Regions from separate parts of the Neobacillus sp. DFD-2R genome, predicted to be linked through region 2. Evidence: a T-box and tRNA genes for the amino acid it is inferred to sense, from the RefSeq annotation. Region 2 holds a T-box; the other regions hold tRNA genes.
What was found. A T-box is a leader RNA that pairs with one kind of tRNA and senses whether it is charged. The one in region 2 lies ahead of alaS (alanine--tRNA ligase), so its partner is inferred to be a tRNA-Ala.

Region 1 (7,045 bases), 280 kb from region 2:
AAACAGTTTGTTTGAAACACGTTCTTTGTTTGTTTAGTTTTGAGAGAGCAATTAATCTCTCGAAGCTTTTTTTATTCGTTCTTTGAAAACTGGATAATCGTAAAGAAGAAGTCAAAGTAAGAACCGAGTAATTGGGAAAAATGCAGTTCAATTTTTCCTTGCCATTTTAGTTTTCTCTCTTATTATGTAAGAGAATTAAACCTTTTAGGTTAAGTTAGAAAGGGCGCACGGTGAATGCCTTGGCACTAGGAGCCGATGAAGGACGGGACTAACACCGATATGCTTCGGGGAGCTGTAAGTAAGCTTTGATCCGGAGATTTCCGAATGGGGAAACCCATTGCTCGTAATGGAGCAATATCTTTACCTGAATACATAGGGTATGGAAGGCATACCCGGGGAACTGAAACATCTAAGTACCCGGAGGAAGAGAAAGCAAACGCGATTCCCTGAGTAGCGGCGAGCGAAACGGGACATAGCCCAAACCAAGAGGCTTGCCTCTTGGGGTTGTAGGACACTCAACATGGAGTTACAAAGGAACGGGGTAGATGAAGCGATCTGGAAAGGTCCGTCATAGAAGGTAAAAACCCTGTAGTTGAAACTTCGTTCCCTCCTGAGTGGATCCTGAGTACGGCCGGACACGTGAAATCCGGTCGGAAGCAGGGAGGACCATCTCCCAAGGCTAAATACTCCCTAGTGACCGATAGTGAACCAGTACCGTGAGGGAAAGGTGAAAAGCACCCCGGAAGGGGAGTGAAATAGTTCCTGAAACCGTGTGCCTACAAGTAGTCAGAGCCCGTTTATGGGTGATGGCGTGCCTTTTGTAGAATGAACCGGCGAGTTACGATTACATGCAAGGTTAAGTTGAAGAGACGGAGCCGCAGCGAAAGCGAGTCTGAATAGGGCGAATGAGTATGTGGTCGTAGACCCGAAACCAGGTGATCTACCCATGTCCAGGGTGAAGTCCAGGTAACACTGGATGGAGGCCCGAACCCACGCACGTTGAAAAGTGCGGGGATGAGGTGTGGGTAGCGGAGAAATTCCAATCGAACTTGGAGATAGCTGGTTCTCTCCGAAATAGCTTTAGGGCTAGCCTCACGTAGTAAGAGTCTTGGAGGTAGAGCACTGTTTGGACTAGGGGCCCTCATCGGGTTACCGAATTCAGACAAACTCCGAATGCCAAAGACTTATCCGTGGGAGTCAGACTGCGAGTGATAAGATCCGTAGTCAAAAGGGAAACAGCCCAGACCACCAGCTAAGGTCCCAAAGTATACGTTAAGTGGAAAAGGATGTGGAGTTGCTTAGACAACCAGGATGTTGGCTTAGAAGCAGCCACCATTTAAAGAGTGCGTAATAGCTCACTGGTCGAGTGACTCTGCGCCGAAAATGTACCGGGGCTAAACGTATCACCGAAGCTGTGGATTGACATCTTCGATGTCAGTGGTAGGAGAGCGTTCTAAGGGCGTTGAAGTCAGACCGTAAGGACTGGTGGAGCGCTTAGAAGTGAGAATGCCGGTATGAGTAGCGAAAGATGAGTGAGAATCTCATCCACCGAATGCCTAAGGTTTCCTGAGGAAGGCTCGTCCGCTCAGGGTTAGTCGGGACCTAAGCCGAGGCCGAAAGGCGTAGGCGATGGACAACAGGTTGATATTCCTGTACCACCTCTTTATCGTTTGAGCAACGGGGGGACGCAGGAGGATAGGGTAAGCGCGCTGTTGGATATGCGCGTCTAAGCAGTTAGGCTGCAAGTGAGGCAAATCCCGCTTGCGTGAAGGCTGAGCTGTGACAGCGAGGGAAATTTAGTACCGAAGTTCCTGATTCCACACTGCCAAGAAAAGCCTCTAGCGAGATAAAAGGTGCCCGTACCGCAAACCGACACAGGTAGGCGAGGAGAGAATCCTAAGGTGAGCGAGAGAACTCTCGTTAAGGAACTCGGCAAAATGACCCCGTAACTTCGGGAGAAGGGGTGCTCTTTGGGGTGAATAGCCTCGAAGAGCCGCAGTGAATAGGCCCAGGCGACTGTTTAGCAAAAACACAGGTCTCTGCGAAGCCGCAAGGCGAAGTATAGGGGCTGACGCCTGCCCGGTGCTGGAAGGTTAAGAGGAGGGGTTAGCGCAAGCGAAGCTCTGAATCGAAGCCCCAGTAAACGGCGGCCGTAACTATAACGGTCCTAAGGTAGCGAAATTCCTTGTCGGGTAAGTTCCGACCCGCACGAAAGGCGTAACGATCTGGGCACTGTCTCAACGAGAGACTCGGTGAAATTATAGTACCTGTGAAGATGCAGGTTACCCGCGACAGGACGGAAAGACCCCGTGGAGCTTTACTGTAGCCTGATATTGAATTTTGGTACAGCTTGTACAGGATAGGTAGGAGCCGTAGAAGCCGGAGCGCTAGCTTCGGTGGAGGCGTCGGTGGGATACTACCCTGGCTGTATTGAAATTCTAACCCGCACCCCTCATCGGGGTGGGAGACAGTGTCAGGTGGGCAGTTTGACTGGGGCGGTCGCCTCCTAAAGAGTAACGGAGGCGCCCAAAGGTTCCCTCAGAATGGTTGGAAATCATTCGTAGAGTGTAAAGGCACAAGGGAGCTTGACTGCGAGACCTACAAGTCGAGCAGGGACGAAAGTCGGGCTTAGTGATCCGGTGGTTCCGCATGGAAGGGCCATCGCTCAACGGATAAAAGCTACCCCGGGGATAACAGGCTTATCTCCCCCAAGAGTCCACATCGACGGGGAGGTTTGGCACCTCGATGTCGGCTCATCGCATCCTGGGGCTGTAGTCGGTCCCAAGGGTTGGGCTGTTCGCCCATTAAAGCGGTACGCGAGCTGGGTTCAGAACGTCGTGAGACAGTTCGGTCCCTATCCGTCGTGGGCGCAGGAAATTTGAGAGGAGCTGTCCTTAGTACGAGAGGACCGGGATGGACGCACCGCTGGTGTACCAGTTGTCTTGCCAAAGGCATCGCTGGGTAGCTATGTGCGGACGGGATAAGTGCTGAAAGCATCTAAGCATGAAGCCCCCCTCAAGATGAGATTTCCCATAGCGTCAAGCTAGTAAGAACCCTGAAAGATGATCAGGTTGATAGGTCAGAGGTGGAAGCGCGGTGACGTGTGGAGCTGACTGATACTAATCGTTCGAGGACTTAACCAAGTCATATAAGGTGAACTCGTTTTTACCAAACTTCTTCTGCATTATCCAGTTTTGAGGGAATGAAAAAAAATAAAATTTCCTCTTGAAAAATATGAAAAAGACATTATAATAAAATAGTGTCTGATAAATAGTCTGGCAGCAATGGCGAGAAGGTCACACCCGTTCCCATACCGAACACGGAAGTTAAGCTTCTCAGCGCCGATGGTAGTTGGGACTTTGTCCCTGTGAGAGTAGGACGTTGCCAGGCTGTAAATTTGGAGGATTAGCTCAGCTGGGAGAGCATCTGCCTTACAAGCAGAGGGTCGGCGGTTCGAGCCCGTCATCCTCCACCATATTTACTGCCGGTGTAGCTCAATTGGTAGAGCAACTGACTTGTAATCAGTAGGTTGAGGGTTCAAGTCCTTTCGCCGGCACCACCTTTTAAAAAAGCATTATTAGTATGAGCCATTAGCTCAGTTGGTAGAGCATCTGACTTTTAATCAGAGGGTCGAAGGTTCGAGTCCTTCATGGCTCACCAGAGTTTTTTGCGATAGCAAAATAACTTTCAATACGCGGGTGTGGCGGAATTGGCAGACGCACCAGACTTAGGATCTGGCGCCGCAAGGCGTGGGGGTTCGACTCCCTTCACCCGCACCAAAGTTTTTAGCGATAGAAAAATGACTTGCCATATTGCGGAAGTAGTTCAGTGGTAGAACACCACCTTGCCAAGGTGGGGGTCGCGGGTTCGAATCCCGTCTTCCGCTCCAAGTAGTGCCGGGGTGGCGGAACTGGCAGACGCACAGGACTTAAAATCCTGCGGTAGGTGACTACCGTACCGGTTCGATTCCGGTCCTCGGCACCAAAGTTTTTTGCGATAGCAAAATAACTATCAAAATAATGCGCCCGTAGCTCAATTGGATAGAGCGTCTGACTACGGATCAGAAGGTTATGGGTTCGACTCCTTTCGGGCGCGCCATTATAAACGGGAAGTAGCTCAGCTTGGTAGAGCACTTGGTTTGGGACCAAGGGGTCGCAGGTTCGAATCCTGTCTTCCCGACCAGTTTTGAAACATTTTTTATGGGGCCTTAGCTCAGCTGGGAGAGCGCCTGCTTTGCACGCAGGAGGTCAGCGGTTCGATCCCGCTAGGCTCCACCATAATTTAATCTTATATTTGGCGGTGTAGCTCAGCTGGCTAGAGCGTACGGTTCATACCCGTAAGGTCGGGGGTTCGATCCCCTCCGCCGCTACCAAGTTTATTTATAAGTGAATTTTACCATGGACCTTTAGCTCAGCTGGTTAGAGCAGACGGCTCATAACCGTCCGGTCGTAGGTTCGAGTCCTACAAGGTCCACCAGTAATTTTATATAATATGGAGGAATACCCAAGTCCGGCTGAAGGGATCGGTCTTGAAAACCGACAGGCGGGTTAAACCGCGCGGGGGTTCGAATCCCTCTTCCTCCGCCATATTATTTATTTTTTATCTATAATTGTATTTATTACCGTCGCGGGGTGGAGCAACGAGCGTTACTTCATTGAATATCTGCGAGTTGTATCAATCAAATTGCTGCTTGAATAAGCTTACTGAGATTGATACAGTCCATACAAACTTTGGACATGAATTAAATAAAGTATTTATTACCGTCGCGGGGTGGAGCAGTCCGGTAGCTCGTCGGGCTCATAACCCGAAGGTCGCAGGTTCAAATCCTGTCCCCGCAATTTGGTCTGGTAGTTCAGTTGGTTAGAATGCCTGCCTGTCACGCAGGAGGTCGCGGGTTCGAGTCCCGTCCAGACCGCCATATGTTGGCTCAGTAGCTCAGTCGGTAGAGCAAAGGACTGAAAATCCTTGTGTCGGCGGTTCGATTCCGTCCTGAGCCACCATTTAATTTAATAATATTTTTTACATTGTGGCGATTGTGGCGAAGTGGTTAACGCATCGGATTGTGGTTCCGACATTCGTGGGTTCGATTCCCATCAGTCGCCCCATTTTAATAATCGTATGCGGGTGTAGTTTACTGGTAAAACCTCAGCCTTCCAAGCTGATGTAGTGGGTTCGATTCCCATCACCCGCTCCAATTATGGGCCTATAGCTCAGCTGGTTAGAGCGCACGCCTGATAAGCGTGAGGTCGATGGTTCGAGTCCATTTAGGCCCACCATAATTTAATCTATTTATTATTCCGCAGTAGCTCAGTGGTAGAGCTATCGGCTGTTAACCGATCGGTCGTAGGTTCGAGTCCTACCTGCGGAGCCATATAGAGAAGTACCCAAGTGGCTCAAGGGGCTCCCCTGCTAAGGGAGTAGATCGGGTAACCGGTGCGAGGGTTCGAATCCCTTCTTCTCTGCCATATTGGCCCCTTGGTCAAGCGGTTAAGACACCGCCCTTTCACGGCGGTAACACGGGTTCGAATCCCGTAGGGGTCATATAAAAAAACTGATGATAAATTGTCATCAGTTTTTTTATATGCTTTTTTGCATCACCTTCTCACTTTTATTAAAGGGGATCAAATTCTTTAATAAAATGCCTCTTTTATTTATTAAAATTCCCAATAACGAAACGCTATCTGTTTTTGAAAAGCTCCCCAGTTTAATTCATTATCTGAAATAAATTTCCCGAATAATGCAAACGTTTTCTCTAGAAAAAAATTTTAATAAGTTTTGTCGACATCTGAAATTATATTTATCACTTCTTGTCGAACGCTGAGGGATTAGAGTTATTTATGTCGATTCACGTTACAAAATGTCTGAAAAGAGAAAAAACTTTTTTGAGGAATAAATTGAATTCCGAATTATAATTGAACGATGTAATACATAATTTCAAGAGGAATGAGGAGAGCCATGACAGTGAATACATTATTTCCCACTGATTACCAGCTACATTTATTTCATGAGGGTAGTCTTTTCCAAAGTCATCAGCTTTTTGGCGCTCATATCTTAAAAGATACCAATAGGGTATATACACGATTTTGCGTATGGGCCCCTAATGCCCAACAAGTGAGGCTTACGGGGGATTTCAATAGCTGGAATGGTGAAGGATATGAACTGCAAAAGGTAAATGATGAAGGGGTTTGGATTATCGTTATTAATCAAAACCTGGAAGGTAGTCTTTATAAGTATGAAATTTTATCAGAAACGGGAGAAATCCTCTTAAAAGCAGATCCATATGCATTTTATTCTGAACTAAGACCGAATACTGCATCCATTGTATATTCCTTACAGGATTATGAGTGGCAGGATTATCAATGGGTTCATCGGAAAGAAAAAACAAATTTTTTATCAGAGCCTGCGGTTATATATGAGGTTCATGCAGGATCTTGGAGGAAAAAGCCAAATGGGGATTTCCTTACATATAGAGAACTAGCCTCAGAATTAATTCCATATGTTATTGAACACGGGTTTACCCACATTGAGTTATTACCGCTTGTTGAACATCCACTTGATGCCTCCTGGGGATACCAAGGTACAGGTTATTATTCTGTCACTTCCAGATACGGAACACCAAATGATTTCAAGTATTTTGTGGACCAGTGTCACCAGAATGGAATAGGTGTAATACTGGATTGGGTGCCGGGGCATTTTTGTAAGGATGCCCATGGATTATACCGGTTTGACGGTACACACTTATACTCCTATCGCACAGAGAGTGATAGAGAAAATCATGTCTGGGGAACAGCGAACTTTGATCTTGGAAAAGGAGAGGTACAAAGTTTCCTCATTTCGAATGCGTTTTTTTGGATGGATTACTACCATATAGATGGATTTAGGATGGATGCAGTTGCTAATATCATTTATTGGCCCAATTCCTCCGAGAATGAAGAAAATCCATTTGGAATTGAATTTTTAAAGAAATTAAATAAAGAAGTACATGAGTATGCTCCTAACTTCCTGATGATTGGGGAGGATTCTACAGACTTCTCTAATGTGACCG
Region 2 (7,045 bases):
ATTCAAAAAAATCCGTATCAACTTGTAGAAGATATCGAAGGAATTGGATTTGGCAGGGCAGATGAACTCGGGTACCAGCTGGGGATATCAGGAAATCATCCTGACCGGATCAAAGCAGCTTGTCTTTATACACTTGAAAATGAAAGCATGCAGACTGGGCATGTCTTCATGCAGGCTAAAGACTTACTGGAGCAAGTGAAAAGCCTTTTAGAAGAGAACAAGCGCGACGAAATTGAATTTTTAGATATATCCAATGAGGTTATTAAGCTTGAAAATGAGGGTAAATTAATTGGCGAAGAGAAGCGCGTTTACCTGCCGACTCTATATTTTGCGGAAAAAGGTCTTGTCACGAATATTAATCGAGTTCTTGAACAAACAGAGTACAAAGACCAATTTCCTGAATCTGAGTTCTTGCTTGTATTAGGCGATTTAGAGGAAAGGCTCAAGGTACAATATGCACCAACCCAAAAAGAAGCGATTCAGACGGCTCTTATGTCTCCAATGCTGATTTTAACAGGCGGACCCGGAACAGGGAAAACCACCGTTATTAAAGGGATAGTCGAGCTTTATGCTGAATTGCATGGCTGTTCATTAGAGCCGAAGGATTATCAAAAAAAGGATGAGCCCTTTCCATTTTTGCTGGCAGCTCCGACAGGAAGAGCCGCTAAAAGAATGAGCGAATCAACAGGATTGCCTGCAGTTACGATTCACCGTTTACTTGGATTCAATGGAACTGAAGGCTTTGACCATGATGAGACGAGCCCGCTTGAAGGGAAAATTCTCATCGTTGATGAAACATCGATGCTTGATATTTGGCTTGCCAACCAATTGTTCAAAGCGCTACCTGAAAATATACAGGTAATTCTGGTTGGAGATGAAGACCAATTGCCATCAGTGGGCCCCGGTCAGGTTTTAAAAGACTTATTAAAATCCGAACGGATCCCGACTGTAAGATTAACTGATATTTATCGTCAGGCTGAAGGTTCTTCCATTATCGAGCTTGCCCATGATATAAAAAAAGGCTATTTACCGGCTGATGTATCCCAACAAAAACCGGACCGTTCGTTTATCAGATGTTCATCCGCGCAAATAGCTCAAGTCATTGAAAAAGTCGCTTTAAATGCAAAAAATAAAGGATACTCTGCAAAGGATATCCAAGTGCTGGCACCGATGTATAAAGGACCGGCTGGAATAGACCGCTTAAATGTATTATTGCAAGAAATATTTAACCCTAATCCTGATGGGACAAGAAAGGAAATTTCTTTTGGTGATGTGAAGTATCGGATTGGTGATAAGGTACTTCAGCTTGTGAACCAGCCGGAAAGCAATGTATTTAATGGCGATATTGGTGAAATTATTTCGATTTTTTATGCGAAGGAAAATACTGAAAAACAAGACATGATCCTGATTTCTTTTGAAGGAAATGAAGTGACTTACACCAGACAGGACTTAAATCAAATTACTCATGCTTATTGTTGCTCCGTACATAAATCGCAGGGCAGTGAATTTCCAATTGTTATTCTGCCTATAACAAGAAGCTATTATCGAATGTTAAGAAGAAATTTGATCTATACAGCCATTACGAGAAGCAAGCAGTTTTTGATTTTATGCGGTGAAGAAGATGCATTTAGGATGGGTATTGAAAGAGCGGATGAGCAAAATCGACAAACTACTCTTTGTCAAAAGCTTCAAGAAACAATTTTGGTTACTATACCCGATGAAGAAAATGAAAAATCAACCCAAGGATTATCATTCGAGGAAGAATTAATGCTGGTAGATCCATTGGTAGGAATGGAAAACGTTACACCTTATGATTTCATGTTAATTGACTGAAACTCAAAAGGAAAAAAGCCCTCAGATTTCGGGGGCTTAGTCCAAACGTACTTAATGGCTTTAATTATTTCTGACAATCGGCTGATCAATTACATCGGGTTCAATAAAATTCGTACTGTTCACAGCCGTATTTGTCATAACCCCAAACGCTGTGTTAACTGCTCCGGATCCAATAAACACCTTCGATAGATCCTTTGGTGATAAAACAGAGCTATCACCGAATTTGACAATAGCATTTGTAGTGATGTTATGAATTTGTAGGGGTCCACAAATAGTTACAGGCAATAGAAACAACCTCCCATTTAAAAATATTTTCAATAACCTATGCTTTGCTCCCTGTCTTTGTTCTTCTTTCGTGTACGACTAAAAAACGAGAGGTATGAAACCGAATGGAGATGGGGTGCATGGCAGTTTATCATTATAGTCCTGAAATTGGCTGATCAATTAAATTGGAGTCAATGAAATTTGTACTGTTTACAGCCGTATTTGTCATAACCCAAACAGCTGTGTTTAATGCTCCAGCTCCAACAGGGGTCTTAGATGCAACTTTTGGTGAGACAATAAGGCTATCACCAAATTCGACCACACCATTTGCACTTATGGTAGTAATTTGTATGGGTCCAAAAATAATTGCAGGCATTGGCTGGCATCCTTTCATTAAGTTTATTTCAATCTATGCTTTTAGCTCTGTCCTTGTTCTTCTTCTTCTTCTTTAGAGGTACTGCCCAAAAACGAGAGATACTATGAAACATAATAAAACTAATTGACATACATTAGAGTATAAATTCGTAAAGGAAGGTGATTAAAATGGTTGGATATGACCGAGGTTCTATTGAAATAGATGAAATTGCAGGTGGAGTCGTTAATTTTGACGGTTCACTCGTTATTTCTCCCAAAACGGCTTCAAAAGCTGCCTATGGTGCAGGTTCCAACAACACTGCGGTTTTCAATTTTACTCTTACTGGTACAAATTTAACGAATACGAATGCAGTTGATTTCTTTGATCAACCAGTAAGTGGAAATATCTAAAATGACCGGAAAAAGATAGTGTATAATCAGCGAAGCCGGAACCTGTGAGCGAGCATGAATCCGGTTTTGCTTATGTTAAAAAATGTCTTAGCGTTCAAAGCCACATTTTGTTAACAATACATAAATCAAAAAAATGACTTTTACAATTAAGCTTTCAATAATAAGGTTTTAGGTTATGGTAGGAATGGAAAACGTTGCACCTTATAATTTCATGCTAATCGACTGAAACTATAAATGTTCACGGGAGGTGGGATACTCTTTGCGGACATTTTCTTTATTAAAGGGACAGCCGGTTTATGAGACAAAGACCGGTACAAAAATCGGTGAAATAACGGATCTATTCATTACGGGCACTGGAACGGTAAAAGGTCTATTGGTTAAAAAAGGCGTTTTCTTCAAACAAACCTTTTTTCTCGACATTCAAAAAGTGGCTTCCTTTGGCTGGGATGGAGTTATGATAGAGGATACGATGCATTTGGAAAAGCTGAGGACAAATCCGGAATATACCTTGACACATCAGCATTCCTTAGATGGAATTATGATGTTGTCTAAAAGTGGTGAATCACTTGGCTTGTTGAAGGATGTATATTTTCAGGAAGAATTGGGCACAATCGTAGGGTACGAAATAACGGATGGCTTCTTTTCGGATATCACGGAAGGAAAACAGGTCATTGAATCCGGGAAGCCCCCAGCGATCGGAAAGGATGCCATCATCGTAGATGTTAAACATACGTGAGGTGTCTTTTCATGTTCAAGTGTCCCAATTGTCAAAGTAAGGATATCGGCAAAATTGGTATAAACCAATATTATTGCTGGAATTGTTTTATTGAGCTGTCTATTTCCAAAGGCATCATCAATACCCATCAGGTGGAAGAAGACGGGTCACTAAGCTCCTTGGATGACTTGTTTGAAGAAGAAGAGCGTCGTTACACCCTTTAAATCTAAAAGCGGGAAGCGAAGAGGTGAAACGTATGAATAAAATGATGACCACTGTTATTGCTTTTGGTGCAGGAATGGCGGCATATAATGTAGCACAGAGAAATAATTTGATGTCTGCCCGCAATATGAAACGAGTTCAACGGACAATAAAACGAGCGATATTTTAAATGGTAGAGGCTGACTATTGTCGGCCTCTTTTTGTATGGAATGTATAATTCAACCACATCTCTCGAAAAATAATAGAAAGGAGGCATTGACGTTGGATATTCGTTTAAAATGGTATTATCGCATCGGTTTTTTGCTCCTTTTATTAATCGCAATTTATGTCTTTTTTAAAATTCGATACGTGTGGCTGCCGATTTTAGAGATGTTAGCTGCAACACTACTTCCTTTTTTCATCTCGGGCTTTATCACCTATTTGCTTCATCCGATTGTTGAAAAGCTGCATCAAAAAGGAATGCATCGGGGACTGGCAATATTCTTAATTTATCTTCTTTTTTTTGGCGGTCTTGGATATACCTTCTATAAAGGAATTCCCGTTTTTATTGAACAAGTAAAGGACCTTTCTGAAAGTGCACCCGCCTTTGCTGAACAATATCGGAGCTGGATTGATACGATCCAATCAAATACAAAAGCATGGCCTGATGGCCTGCAAGGGAAAATGAATGATGGCATCAATGCCTTTGAGAAAAAGCTGGACTCTCTGTTAGCAATAATGGTTGCAGTATTACTCAAATTTTTAAATTCAGCATTAATTATCATGATCATCCCGTTTATTGCCTTTTATATGTTAAAGGATTTTCATGTAATAAAAAGAGCTGTATGGTATTTAACACCTAAACAGTGGAGACTGCAGGGCTCACGTTTTTTAAAAGATGTCGATGAGTCGTTGGGAAGTTACATAAGAGGACAGCTTCTTGTTTGTGTGATTATTGGAACAATTTCGGCACTGCTCTTTTGGATATTTCATCTAAGATACCCATTGATTTTGGGCTTTATCGTAGGAATTACAGATGTCATTCCATATTTTGGACCGATTATTGGTGCTGTTCCTGCGGTCATTATCGCTGCAACAGTATCGGTAAAATTGGTTGTGATTACTGTAGTAATTATAATCATCATCCAATTTCTTGAAGGAAATATTTTATCGCCCTATATTGTTGGCAAGAGCCTGCATATGCATCCGCTGCTTATAATGTTGGCAATAACAGCCGGTGGAGAAATCGGAGGAATTTTAGGACTCATTTTTGCTGTCCCGGCCTTAGTTGTTCTTAAGGTGGGGATCATTCATGCAAAAAATCATTTTACTCACAATAGAACGAAGGATTCATCATCATGATTGATTGACAAATAATTCATCGATGGCTATAATTCGTCATATAGAATATGTACATGAAAATGTTGAAGGATCGAGTATGTTATAGACCATCTTAGCGCATTCGCGTAAAAGAGAGGAACTTCCTTGGCTGAAAGAGGTTCTGGATGAAGGATAACAGAAAGCTAATCCAGAGTGCAGCTAATCACTGCCGTATGTGCCGCGTTAAGGCATTTTTGAGAGATGAATACCTTTTATTGTATTCATAATCAGGGTGGTACCGCGAGTCAGCTCTCGTCCCTGCTATAGGGATGAGGGCTTTTTTGTGTTCTTTTTTAAATATAAAGGAGGTTTTTATAAATGAAAAATTTAACAGGATCACAAATTCGAAGAATGTTTTTAGACTTTTTTAAAGAAAAGGGTCATGCTGTTGAACCAAGTGCATCACTCGTCCCTCATGATGATCCCTCATTGCTATGGATCAACAGCGGTGTTGCAACATTAAAGAAGTATTTTGACGGCCGCGTTATTCCTGATAATCCGCGAATTACCAATGCGCAAAAGTCAATCCGGACAAACGACATCGAAAATGTTGGTAAAACAGCCCGACATCATACATTTTTTGAGATGCTTGGCAACTTTTCCATCGGTGATTATTTTAAAGTAGAAGCAATTGAATGGGCATGGGAGTTTTTAACGGACGAAAAATGGATTGGTTTTGAAAAAGAATTACTATCTGTTACGATTCATCCGGAAGACCATGAAGCATTTGAAATTTGGAATAAAACGATTGGAATTCCCGAGGAACGCATTATTCGTCTTGAAGGAAACTTTTGGGATATCGGAGAAGGACCAAGCGGCCCAAACACAGAAATATTCTATGACCGCGGACCTGAGTATGGAGATGACCCAAAAGATCCGGAACTATATCCCGGCGGTGAAAATGAACGTTACCTTGAGGTATGGAACTTAGTATTTTCACAATTTAATCATAATCCTGATGGCACTTATACTCCGCTGCCAAAGAAAAACATTGATACCGGTATGGGATTAGAGCGAATGGTATCCGTTGTTCAAAATGTTCCTACCAACTTTGATACAGATTTATTTATGCCGACCATTCGTGCAACGGAAGAAATTTCAGGAGTAAAATACGGTGTCGACAAAGAACAAGATGTTGCGTTTAAAGTTATTGCAGACCATATTCGTACGGTGGCATTTGCTGTGGGTGACGGGGCCCTGCCTTCAAACGAAGGCCGCGGATACGTATTACGCCGTTTGCTTCGCCGTGCTGTACGTTATGCAAAGCAGATCAACATCAATCGTCCGTTTATGTATGAACTAGTTCCAGTAGTAGGGGAAATCATGCATGATTTTTATCCTGAGGTAAAAGAAAAATCTGATTTTATTCAAAAAGTAATTAAGAATGAGGAAGAACGTTTCCACGAAACTCTTCATGAAGGTTTAGCTATTCTGGCTAGTGTTATAAAAAAAGAAAAGGAAAAAGGCAGTGATACCATCACTGGAGCTGATGTATTCCGCCTTTATGACACATACGGATTCCCTGTTGAATTAACGGAAGAGTACGCAGGCGAGGAGGGCATGAAAATTGACCATTCCGGTTTTGAAACAGAAATGGATCAGCAGCGTGAGCGTGCCCGGGCAGCCCGTCTCGATGTTGACTCCATGCAGGTTCAAGGCGGAGTCCTTGGGGACCTAAAGGTTGAAAGTGTTTTTGTTGGATATGACAGGCTTGAAACCAGTGCGTCTGTGGCAGCAATTGTTAAAAATGGTGAACTTGTAGATGAAGCTGTGAATGGTGAGGAAGTACAGCTTATTCTTGATGTGACACCGTTTTATGCAGAAAGCGGCGGGCAAATCGCTGACCGTGGTGTTTTAGAGGGAGATGGTGTTACTGTTGCTATTAAG
Region 3 (7,045 bases), 2.2 Mb from region 2:
GGCGAAGTATAGGGGCTGACGCCTGCCCGGTGCTGGAAGGTTAAGAGGAGGGGTTAGCGCAAGCGAAGCTCTGAATCGAAGCCCCAGTAAACGGCGGCCGTAACTATAACGGTCCTAAGGTAGCGAAATTCCTTGTCGGGTAAGTTCCGACCCGCACGAAAGGCGTAACGATCTGGGCACTGTCTCAACGAGAGACTCGGTGAAATTATAGTACCTGTGAAGATGCAGGTTACCCGCGACAGGACGGAAAGACCCCGTGGAGCTTTACTGTAGCCTGATATTGAATTTTGGTACAGCTTGTACAGGATAGGTAGGAGCCGTAGAAGCCGGAGCGCTAGCTTCGGTGGAGGCGTCGGTGGGATACTACCCTGGCTGTATTGAAATTCTAACCCGCACCCCTGATCGGGGTGGGAGACAGTGTCAGGTGGGCAGTTTGACTGGGGCGGTCGCCTCCTAAAGAGTAACGGAGGCGCCCAAAGGTTCCCTCAGAATGGTTGGAAATCATTCGTAGAGTGTAAAGGCACAAGGGAGCTTGACTGCGAGACCTACAAGTCGAGCAGGGACGAAAGTCGGGCTTAGTGATCCGGTGGTTCCGCATGGAAGGGCCATCGCTCAACGGATAAAAGCTACCCCGGGGATAACAGGCTTATCTCCCCCAAGAGTCCACATCGACGGGGAGGTTTGGCACCTCGATGTCGGCTCATCGCATCCTGGGGCTGTAGTCGGTCCCAAGGGTTGGGCTGTTCGCCCATTAAAGCGGTACGCGAGCTGGGTTCAGAACGTCGTGAGACAGTTCGGTCCCTATCCGTCGTGGGCGCAGGAAATTTGAGAGGAGCTGTCCTTAGTACGAGAGGACCGGGATGGACGCACCGCTGGTGTACCAGTTGTCTTGCCAAAGGCATCGCTGGGTAGCTATGTGCGGACGGGATAAGTGCTGAAAGCATCTAAGCATGAAGCCCCCCTCAAGATGAGATTTCCCATAGCGTCAAGCTAGTAAGAACCCTGAAAGATGATCAGGTTGATAGGTCAGAGGTGGAAGCGCGGTGACGTGTGGAGCTGACTGATACTAATCGTTCGAGGACTTAACCAGTTTTAAAGCGAACTCGTTTTTACAAACTTCTTCTGCATTATCCAGTTTTGAGGGAATGAAACCTCAAATAAATAGTCTGGCAGCAATGGCGAGAAGGTCACACCCGTTCCCATACCGAACACGGAAGTTAAGCTTCTCAGCGCCGATGGTAGTTGGGACTTTGTCCCTGTGAGAGTAGGACGTTGCCAGGCTAAGCCCCTATTGGGGCTATTATTTTGTCTAATTTTATAGTCGGCCCCTTGGTCAAGCGGTTAAGACACCGCCCTTTCACGGCGGTAACACGGGTTCGAATCCCGTAGGGGTCACCAAAGTTTTTTCGCGCTAGCGAAAATAACTTTCATTATTATGGAGGATTAGCTCAGCTGGGAGAGCATCTGCCTTACAAGCAGAGGGTCGGCGGTTCGATCCCGTCATCCTCCACCAATTTTTTAGTATTAATATGCCGGTGTAGCTCAAGTGGTAGAGCAACTGACTTGTAATCAGTAGTGGGGGTTCAAGTCATCAATTGGCGGCATAGCCAAGTGGTAAGGCAGAGGTCTGCAAAACCTTTACCACCGGTTCGAATCCGGTTGCCGCCTCCAAAATAATTTATTAATGCGCCCGTAGCTCAATTGGATAGAGCGTCTGACTACGGATCAGAAGGTTATGGGTTCGACTCCTTTCGGGCGCGCCATTATTATATCGGGAAGTAGCTCAGCTTGGTAGAGCACTTGGTTTGGGACCAAGGGGTCGCAGGTTCGAATCCTGTCTTCCCGACCAGTTGAATGTTTAAAATAACAACATGGGGCCTTAGCTCAGCTGGGAGAGCGCCTGCTTTGCACGCAGGAGGTCAGCGGTTCGATCCCGCTAGGCTCCATTTATTTTTATTGAAATGGCGGTGTAGCTCAGCTGGCTAGAGCGTACGGTTCATACCCGTAAGGTCGGGGGTTCGATCCCCTCCGCCGCTATATAAGAAATTAATGCTAATGTTGTTATTAAACATTAATGTTAGTGTTAATGGACCCTTAGCTCAGCTGGTTAGAGCAGACGGCTCATAACCGTCCGGTCGTAGGTTCGAGTCCTACAGGGTCCATTTATCTGGAGGAATACCCAAGTCCGGCTGAAGGGATCGGTCTTGAAAACCGACAGGCGGGTTAAACCGCGCGGGGGTTCGAATCCCTCTTCCTCCTCCATTAATTAAATTTAAATTTAATAATATTATCGTCGCGGGGTGGAGCAGTCCGGTAGCTCGTCGGGCTCATAACCCGAAGGTCGCAGGTTCAAATCCTGCCCCCGCAATATGGTCCGGTAGTTCAGTTGGTTAGAATGCCTGCCTGTCACGCAGGAGGTCGCGGGTTCGAGTCCCGTCCGGACCGCCATTTTTATCCCGGTAGGTTAACTACTGTTGATATAGATTGTGTGACTCAGTAGCTCAGACGTAGAGCAAAGGACTGAAAAGTCTTGTGTCTGCGGTTCGAGTCCGTCCTGTGCCACCATTAAATTTAATGCTCTACTAGACTTATATACGGAGGGGTAGCGAAGTGGCTAAACGCGGCGGACTGTAAATCCGCTCCCTCAGGGTTCGGCGGTTCGAATCCGTCCCCCTCCACCATGATGGCGGTTGTGGCGAAGTGGTTAACGCATCGGATTGTGGTTCCGACATTCGTGGGTTCGATTCCCATCAGCCGCCCTATTTAATTTATGGGGCTAAAGCCAAGCGGTAAGGCAGAGGCCTGCAAAACCTTTATCCCCGGTTTAAATCCCGGTGTTGCCTCCAATTTTAAAAATGCGGGTGTAGTTTAGTGGTAAAACCTCAGCCTTCCAAGCTGATGTTGTGAGTTCGATTCTCATCACCGCTCCATATTAGGGCCTATAGCTCAGTTGGTTAGAGCGCACGCCTGATAAGCGTGAGGTCGATGGTTCGAGTCCATTTAGGCCCATCATAATAAAATAATATATTTTTGTTCCGTAGTAGCTCAGTGGTAGAGCAATCGGCTGTTAACCGATTGGCCGTAGGTTCGGTCCTACTTGAGGCCATTTAATTTTTTAGGGGTAGTACTCAAGAGGTTTAAGAGGCGCCCCTGCTAAGGGTGGAAATCTCGTAAGCGGCGCGAGGTTCAAATCACTCTTCTCAACCATACATAAGATGCACCTTTAGCTCAGTAGGATAGAGCAACAGCCTTATAAGTTGTCGGTCAGAGGTTCGAATCTTCTAAGGCGCGTAAAAACATTTATAAGGTAAGTAAAAAAGGTTGGATAATGTGAACTTATCCAACCTTTTTTATTTATTATTCGAGCAAAAATGAATAGAATCCCTTCTATTCATTTTCAATTCCAGGTGCTAGGACCCGTCGATTACCAAACAATTACAAATCTCCTACTATAGTAAATGTAAAATATGGTCAGTTACTGAATGGAGCGAACCCTTTGGCTCTCAGTCAGACAGCCTCAACGCTGCGTATTTAGAGATGGATCTATTTAACTTTTATATTATTTTTTGTTTGATTTAATAAGCTAAAGCTATTAGAGTAATAATAAAGAAGGCAAGCCAGTTTACTAGACAGGCTTGCCTTTTTCTATATGATGAAGTATTAAAAAACGCAGCAGGTTATCCGCGTCTTCCGCCTCGACCGCCCTGTTTTGCACCAGTGTTACGTTTGAGGGTAGATAAATTCTCTTCACTAGTCTTTAAAAAACGGGCCATTTTATCTTCAAAAGTTTCCTTTGGTTTGAAATTGCCTTTTGAGCGGAAGTCTTTAGAACGGTTATCAACTCTTCCCGGGCGTGTTGGGCGTTGTGAATAAGAAGAGGTTTGTCCTTCGGGTCTATCTATCGCTTTTTTGATGGACAAGGAAGTTTTTCCGTCTTTTATACTAATCACTTTTACTTCTATCTGGTCTCCTACTTTGAGATGGTCATTAACGTCTTTTACATAGCCATCCGCAACTTCACTGATATGCACAAGACCTGTTGAACCTCCCGGTAATTCTACGAATGCTCCAAAATTAGTGATGCCTGTTACTTTACCTTGTAACTTGCTGTTTACTTCGACTGACATAAAAATAAGGTTCCCCCTCAATAATGTTAAAACACTATTATAACAAATTAATGAAGGAAATAATATAAACGAAGCAATTTGATTTTGAATGACAAAGGTGGAAAAGGCAGGTCTGAGCTAATATTTTATTTGGTTAATTTCATTTTAAGGTAAGAACCAATTAACCCCAAACTACTCTGCACGCAGAAATGCTTCAATAAGCAAGAAGATATTGTTTGGAAAGTAATTTAACGATGTATGACACATTTATTCCAAAATTAATTCGATTGCTAATTCAACTGCTTATGAAGGCATACCAACAACTTGGACAGATTATAACTATTCTATTGTGGAGTATATTTTGAATTAATAAAGGAGGTAATTGTGGAAAATGGTCAGGATCAAAACTATTTATCTGTAAAAAATAGATTGTTAATATTTATTGGAAGAGGGGGAAAAAATGAAGATTTTTGATATTTCCAGAAAGCTGCAAAATGGGATACCGGTTTGTCTGGGCGATTCTCCTTTTCAATATCAGGTCTCATGGTCCAAAGAGAGAAGCGGGTGGAAGTCCGGTTCGAGCAATACTGCGCCCGCTCCGCCAATAACAATATAAGATTGAATAATGCTATCCGAGAATTGATTGTTTGGACCGGTTCAAGCGATAATACAAAACCGTTTGGTGAATAAACCACATAAAGCAGATAGTAAAAAGCAGCGTTTATTACGCTGCTTTTTACTATTGTATATAATCGGGCAATTAGTTATGTTTTCTTCGATAAATTAACCAAAAGCTTCCTAAACCGATAATCATGAATATAACAGATCCAGGAACAACATACGCTTTTAATGAAGGCGTCTCTGTTTTGGTAAGTTTGGCATTATCCTTCATTCCATACTCGCTTTTCCCGGCTAAGGTCTTTTTAGCTGTTATCAAAACAGGAGTGGAAAGTTTAGTAGTAAAGGAGAGCTTATGTTCCTTTAGTGGTTGTTTAATTATCTCTCCGCTTTTGGGAGCAGAAGTTTCTAGATTAGAATAGGCAAGTACGTTTGTTCCTAATAGAAAAAACAACAGCGAAGCGATAAAGGAGATTTTCTTAAACATCTTATTCAACTCCGATATATTGTTATCTTGCTGTTTATCATTCTATCATCTATCGTCGCCGGTTATATCGTTTGGAGGGCAATGTTCACAAACCTTTCGAAAATAGAATAGTTTATATGATATAAATCAATTTAATACGAATTAAATCATGTTAATCTTAGTCATAATCCAATTACAAAAGGAGTGCGAATAAGATGAATAGCTTTCAAATTGAAGGAAAACGGGCAGTAATGGATATTCGGGAGAGAATTGCGAAAGGTGAACATCCCCGCAGAGAAATATTAAACTTTATCAATGCAGCACCTGTCGGAACGATTTTTGAAATTCATTTACCGCACCGTGGTGAACCGCTTATTGCCACCCTGCAATCGTTAGGAATGAACGTTATAGTCAATGAAATCGAACCAATGCATTTCAGGCTTATGACAGTAAAACTAAAAGAGATTTAAAGCTGCTCTTAGTTAAGGGCAGTTTTTTTAAGAAAAAAATACCTAATAAAGAACATTATTGTTCTTTATTTTATGTTATTATATATCTATAATTAAAAAAACTTTTAAAATTGCTGCGAAGCATTTAAATGACCATTAATAATTTTCCCTCCTAGGAAAATAATAAGCAAAAAATAGGGGGGATTTGATGGAACACCATCAGGATAATAAATTTGAGCATACCTTTCTGCCAATGACCTCTATTGGTAATGGAGTGGGTATTGCTGTTTTACCGGACGTTTTTTGTTATACGGATCAAATCGTAAACCTTTTCCTCTTTGGTAATCCAAATGAATCAAATGAGTTTGTCCTAATTGATGCCGGTATGCCAAAATCAGCAGATGAAATAAAAAGGGTTGCCAAAGAACGTTTTGGAGAAAATGCACGGCCGAAAGCAGTGATTTTAACACATGGTCACTTTGACCATGTTGGCTCATTGGTTGAATTATTGGAGGAGTGGCAGGTACCGGTTTATGCCCATGAGCTGGAAGTTCCCTATTTAACCGGAAAAAAGGATTATCCTCCAGGGGACCCCACCGTTGATAGCGGACTGGTAGCAAAAATGTCTCCAATGTTTCCGAATCACGGCATTGATATTAGTAGCCGGGTCATGCTCCTTCCTCAAGATGGGTCAGTTCCCAATATGCCGGATTGGAAGTGGATCCATACCCCGGGACATACTCCGGGTCATATTTCTTTATTCCGTAATTTAGATCGGGCCCTTATTGTAGGCGATGCATTTGTTACGGTAAAACAAGAATCCCTTTATAAAGTTTTAACGCAAACAAAGGAAATCAGCGGCCCTCCTAAATATTACACAACTGATTGGAATTCTGCCTTTGAATCTGTTAAAGCATTAGAGGCATTAAAGCCGCAAGTCGCCGTGTCGGGGCACGGACTCCCGATGAGCGGAAACGAATTAGCGGTTAACCTCGATTATTTAATACTGAATTTTATGGTAATTGGCAAACCTGATCAAGGAAGGTATGTTAATTAAATAGTTAATTTTTAATCCTTGAAATTGATTATGACAGAAAAAGGGTTGCCAATAGGATGGCAACCCTTTTTCTGCCAAAAATATCATGCTTAATCCCGAAATTTTTGCATATGATTTTGTACAAGACGATAAAGAGGAGGAAATCATGAGACTCTGTTTATTTTTACTGATAGCCGGGGTGTTTGATGCCGTTTTGACTAACCTTGGAATCACATTTGGCATTATAGCCGAAGGGAATCCGATGATGAAATTTTTAATTGAAAAAAGCTGGGTCTTTTTTTACATAGTAAAAGTTTTACTTCCTCTTGTGCTAATCGGGGTATTTTATTACCGGCCAATAAAAGGATGG

Region 1: it has a tRNA-Ala gene. The T-box ahead of alaS (alanine--tRNA ligase) is inferred to sense a tRNA for this amino acid. The anticodon was not compared.
Region 3: it has a tRNA-Ala gene. The T-box ahead of alaS (alanine--tRNA ligase) is inferred to sense a tRNA for this amino acid. The anticodon was not compared.

Annotation. Positions count from the first base shown of each region.
Region 1 is NZ_CM173228.1:1,180,259-1,187,303, forward strand. Features, by position in the region: rRNA gene AC3ANV_RS05575 (23S ribosomal RNA) at 208-3,143, shown strand; rRNA gene rrf (5S ribosomal RNA) at 3,275-3,390, shown strand; tRNA gene AC3ANV_RS05585 (tRNA-Val) at 3,400-3,475, shown strand; tRNA gene AC3ANV_RS05590 (tRNA-Thr) at 3,484-3,559, shown strand; tRNA gene AC3ANV_RS05595 (tRNA-Lys) at 3,585-3,660, shown strand; tRNA gene AC3ANV_RS05600 (tRNA-Leu) at 3,695-3,779, shown strand; tRNA gene AC3ANV_RS05605 (tRNA-Gly) at 3,815-3,889, shown strand; tRNA gene AC3ANV_RS05610 (tRNA-Leu) at 3,896-3,984, shown strand; tRNA gene AC3ANV_RS05615 (tRNA-Arg) at 4,022-4,098, shown strand; tRNA gene AC3ANV_RS05620 (tRNA-Pro) at 4,106-4,182, shown strand; tRNA gene AC3ANV_RS05625 (tRNA-Ala) at 4,202-4,277, shown strand; tRNA gene AC3ANV_RS05630 (tRNA-Met) at 4,296-4,372, shown strand; tRNA gene AC3ANV_RS05635 (tRNA-Ile) at 4,400-4,476, shown strand; tRNA gene AC3ANV_RS05640 (tRNA-Ser) at 4,494-4,586, shown strand; tRNA gene AC3ANV_RS05645 (tRNA-Met) at 4,765-4,838, shown strand; tRNA gene AC3ANV_RS05650 (tRNA-Asp) at 4,842-4,918, shown strand; tRNA gene AC3ANV_RS05655 (tRNA-Phe) at 4,925-5,000, shown strand; tRNA gene AC3ANV_RS05660 (tRNA-His) at 5,030-5,105, shown strand; tRNA gene AC3ANV_RS05665 (tRNA-Gly) at 5,121-5,194, shown strand; tRNA gene AC3ANV_RS05670 (tRNA-Ile) at 5,200-5,276, shown strand; tRNA gene AC3ANV_RS05675 (tRNA-Asn) at 5,297-5,371, shown strand; tRNA gene AC3ANV_RS05680 (tRNA-Ser) at 5,375-5,465, shown strand; tRNA gene AC3ANV_RS05685 (tRNA-Glu) at 5,470-5,541, shown strand; gene glgB (1,4-alpha-glucan branching protein GlgB) at 5,956-7,045, shown strand, end outside.
Region 2 is NZ_CM173228.1:1,457,340-1,464,384, forward strand. Features, by position in the region: gene recD2 (SF1B family DNA helicase RecD2) at 1-1,833, shown strand, start outside; gene AC3ANV_RS07020 (spore germination protein) at 1,894-2,118, opposite strand; gene AC3ANV_RS07025 (spore germination protein) at 2,252-2,473, opposite strand; gene AC3ANV_RS07030 (spore germination protein) at 2,641-2,862, shown strand; gene AC3ANV_RS07035 (PRC-barrel domain-containing protein) at 3,122-3,598, shown strand; gene AC3ANV_RS07040 (hypothetical protein) at 3,610-3,801, shown strand; gene AC3ANV_RS07045 (YrzQ family protein) at 3,834-3,968, shown strand; gene AC3ANV_RS07050 (AI-2E family transporter) at 4,061-5,140, shown strand; T-box leader at 5,194-5,421, shown strand; gene alaS (alanine--tRNA ligase) at 5,477-7,045, shown strand, end outside.
Region 3 is NZ_CM173228.1:4,749,912-4,756,956, reverse strand. Features, by position in the region: rRNA gene AC3ANV_RS23865 (23S ribosomal RNA) at 1-1,090, shown strand, start outside; rRNA gene rrf (5S ribosomal RNA) at 1,166-1,281, shown strand; tRNA gene AC3ANV_RS23855 (tRNA-Glu) at 1,324-1,398, shown strand; tRNA gene AC3ANV_RS23850 (tRNA-Val) at 1,438-1,513, shown strand; tRNA gene AC3ANV_RS23845 (tRNA-Cys) at 1,598-1,671, shown strand; tRNA gene AC3ANV_RS23840 (tRNA-Arg) at 1,687-1,763, shown strand; tRNA gene AC3ANV_RS23835 (tRNA-Pro) at 1,773-1,849, shown strand; tRNA gene AC3ANV_RS23830 (tRNA-Ala) at 1,874-1,946, shown strand; tRNA gene AC3ANV_RS23825 (tRNA-Met) at 1,964-2,037, shown strand; tRNA gene AC3ANV_RS23820 (tRNA-Ile) at 2,089-2,162, shown strand; tRNA gene AC3ANV_RS23815 (tRNA-Ser) at 2,170-2,262, shown strand; tRNA gene AC3ANV_RS23810 (tRNA-Met) at 2,295-2,368, shown strand; tRNA gene AC3ANV_RS23805 (tRNA-Asp) at 2,372-2,448, shown strand; tRNA gene AC3ANV_RS23800 (tRNA-Tyr) at 2,597-2,681, shown strand; tRNA gene AC3ANV_RS23795 (tRNA-His) at 2,687-2,759, shown strand; tRNA gene AC3ANV_RS23790 (tRNA-Gly) at 2,858-2,930, shown strand; tRNA gene AC3ANV_RS23785 (tRNA-Ile) at 2,936-3,009, shown strand; tRNA gene AC3ANV_RS23780 (tRNA-Asn) at 3,040-3,106, shown strand; tRNA gene AC3ANV_RS23775 (tRNA-Ile) at 3,218-3,291, shown strand; gene AC3ANV_RS23770 (S1 domain-containing RNA-binding protein) at 3,678-4,127, opposite strand; gene AC3ANV_RS23765 (hypothetical protein) at 4,867-5,211, opposite strand; gene AC3ANV_RS23760 (amino acid decarboxylase) at 5,406-5,660, shown strand; gene AC3ANV_RS23755 (MBL fold metallo-hydrolase) at 5,848-6,696, shown strand; gene AC3ANV_RS23750 (DUF5658 family protein) at 6,842-7,045, shown strand, end outside.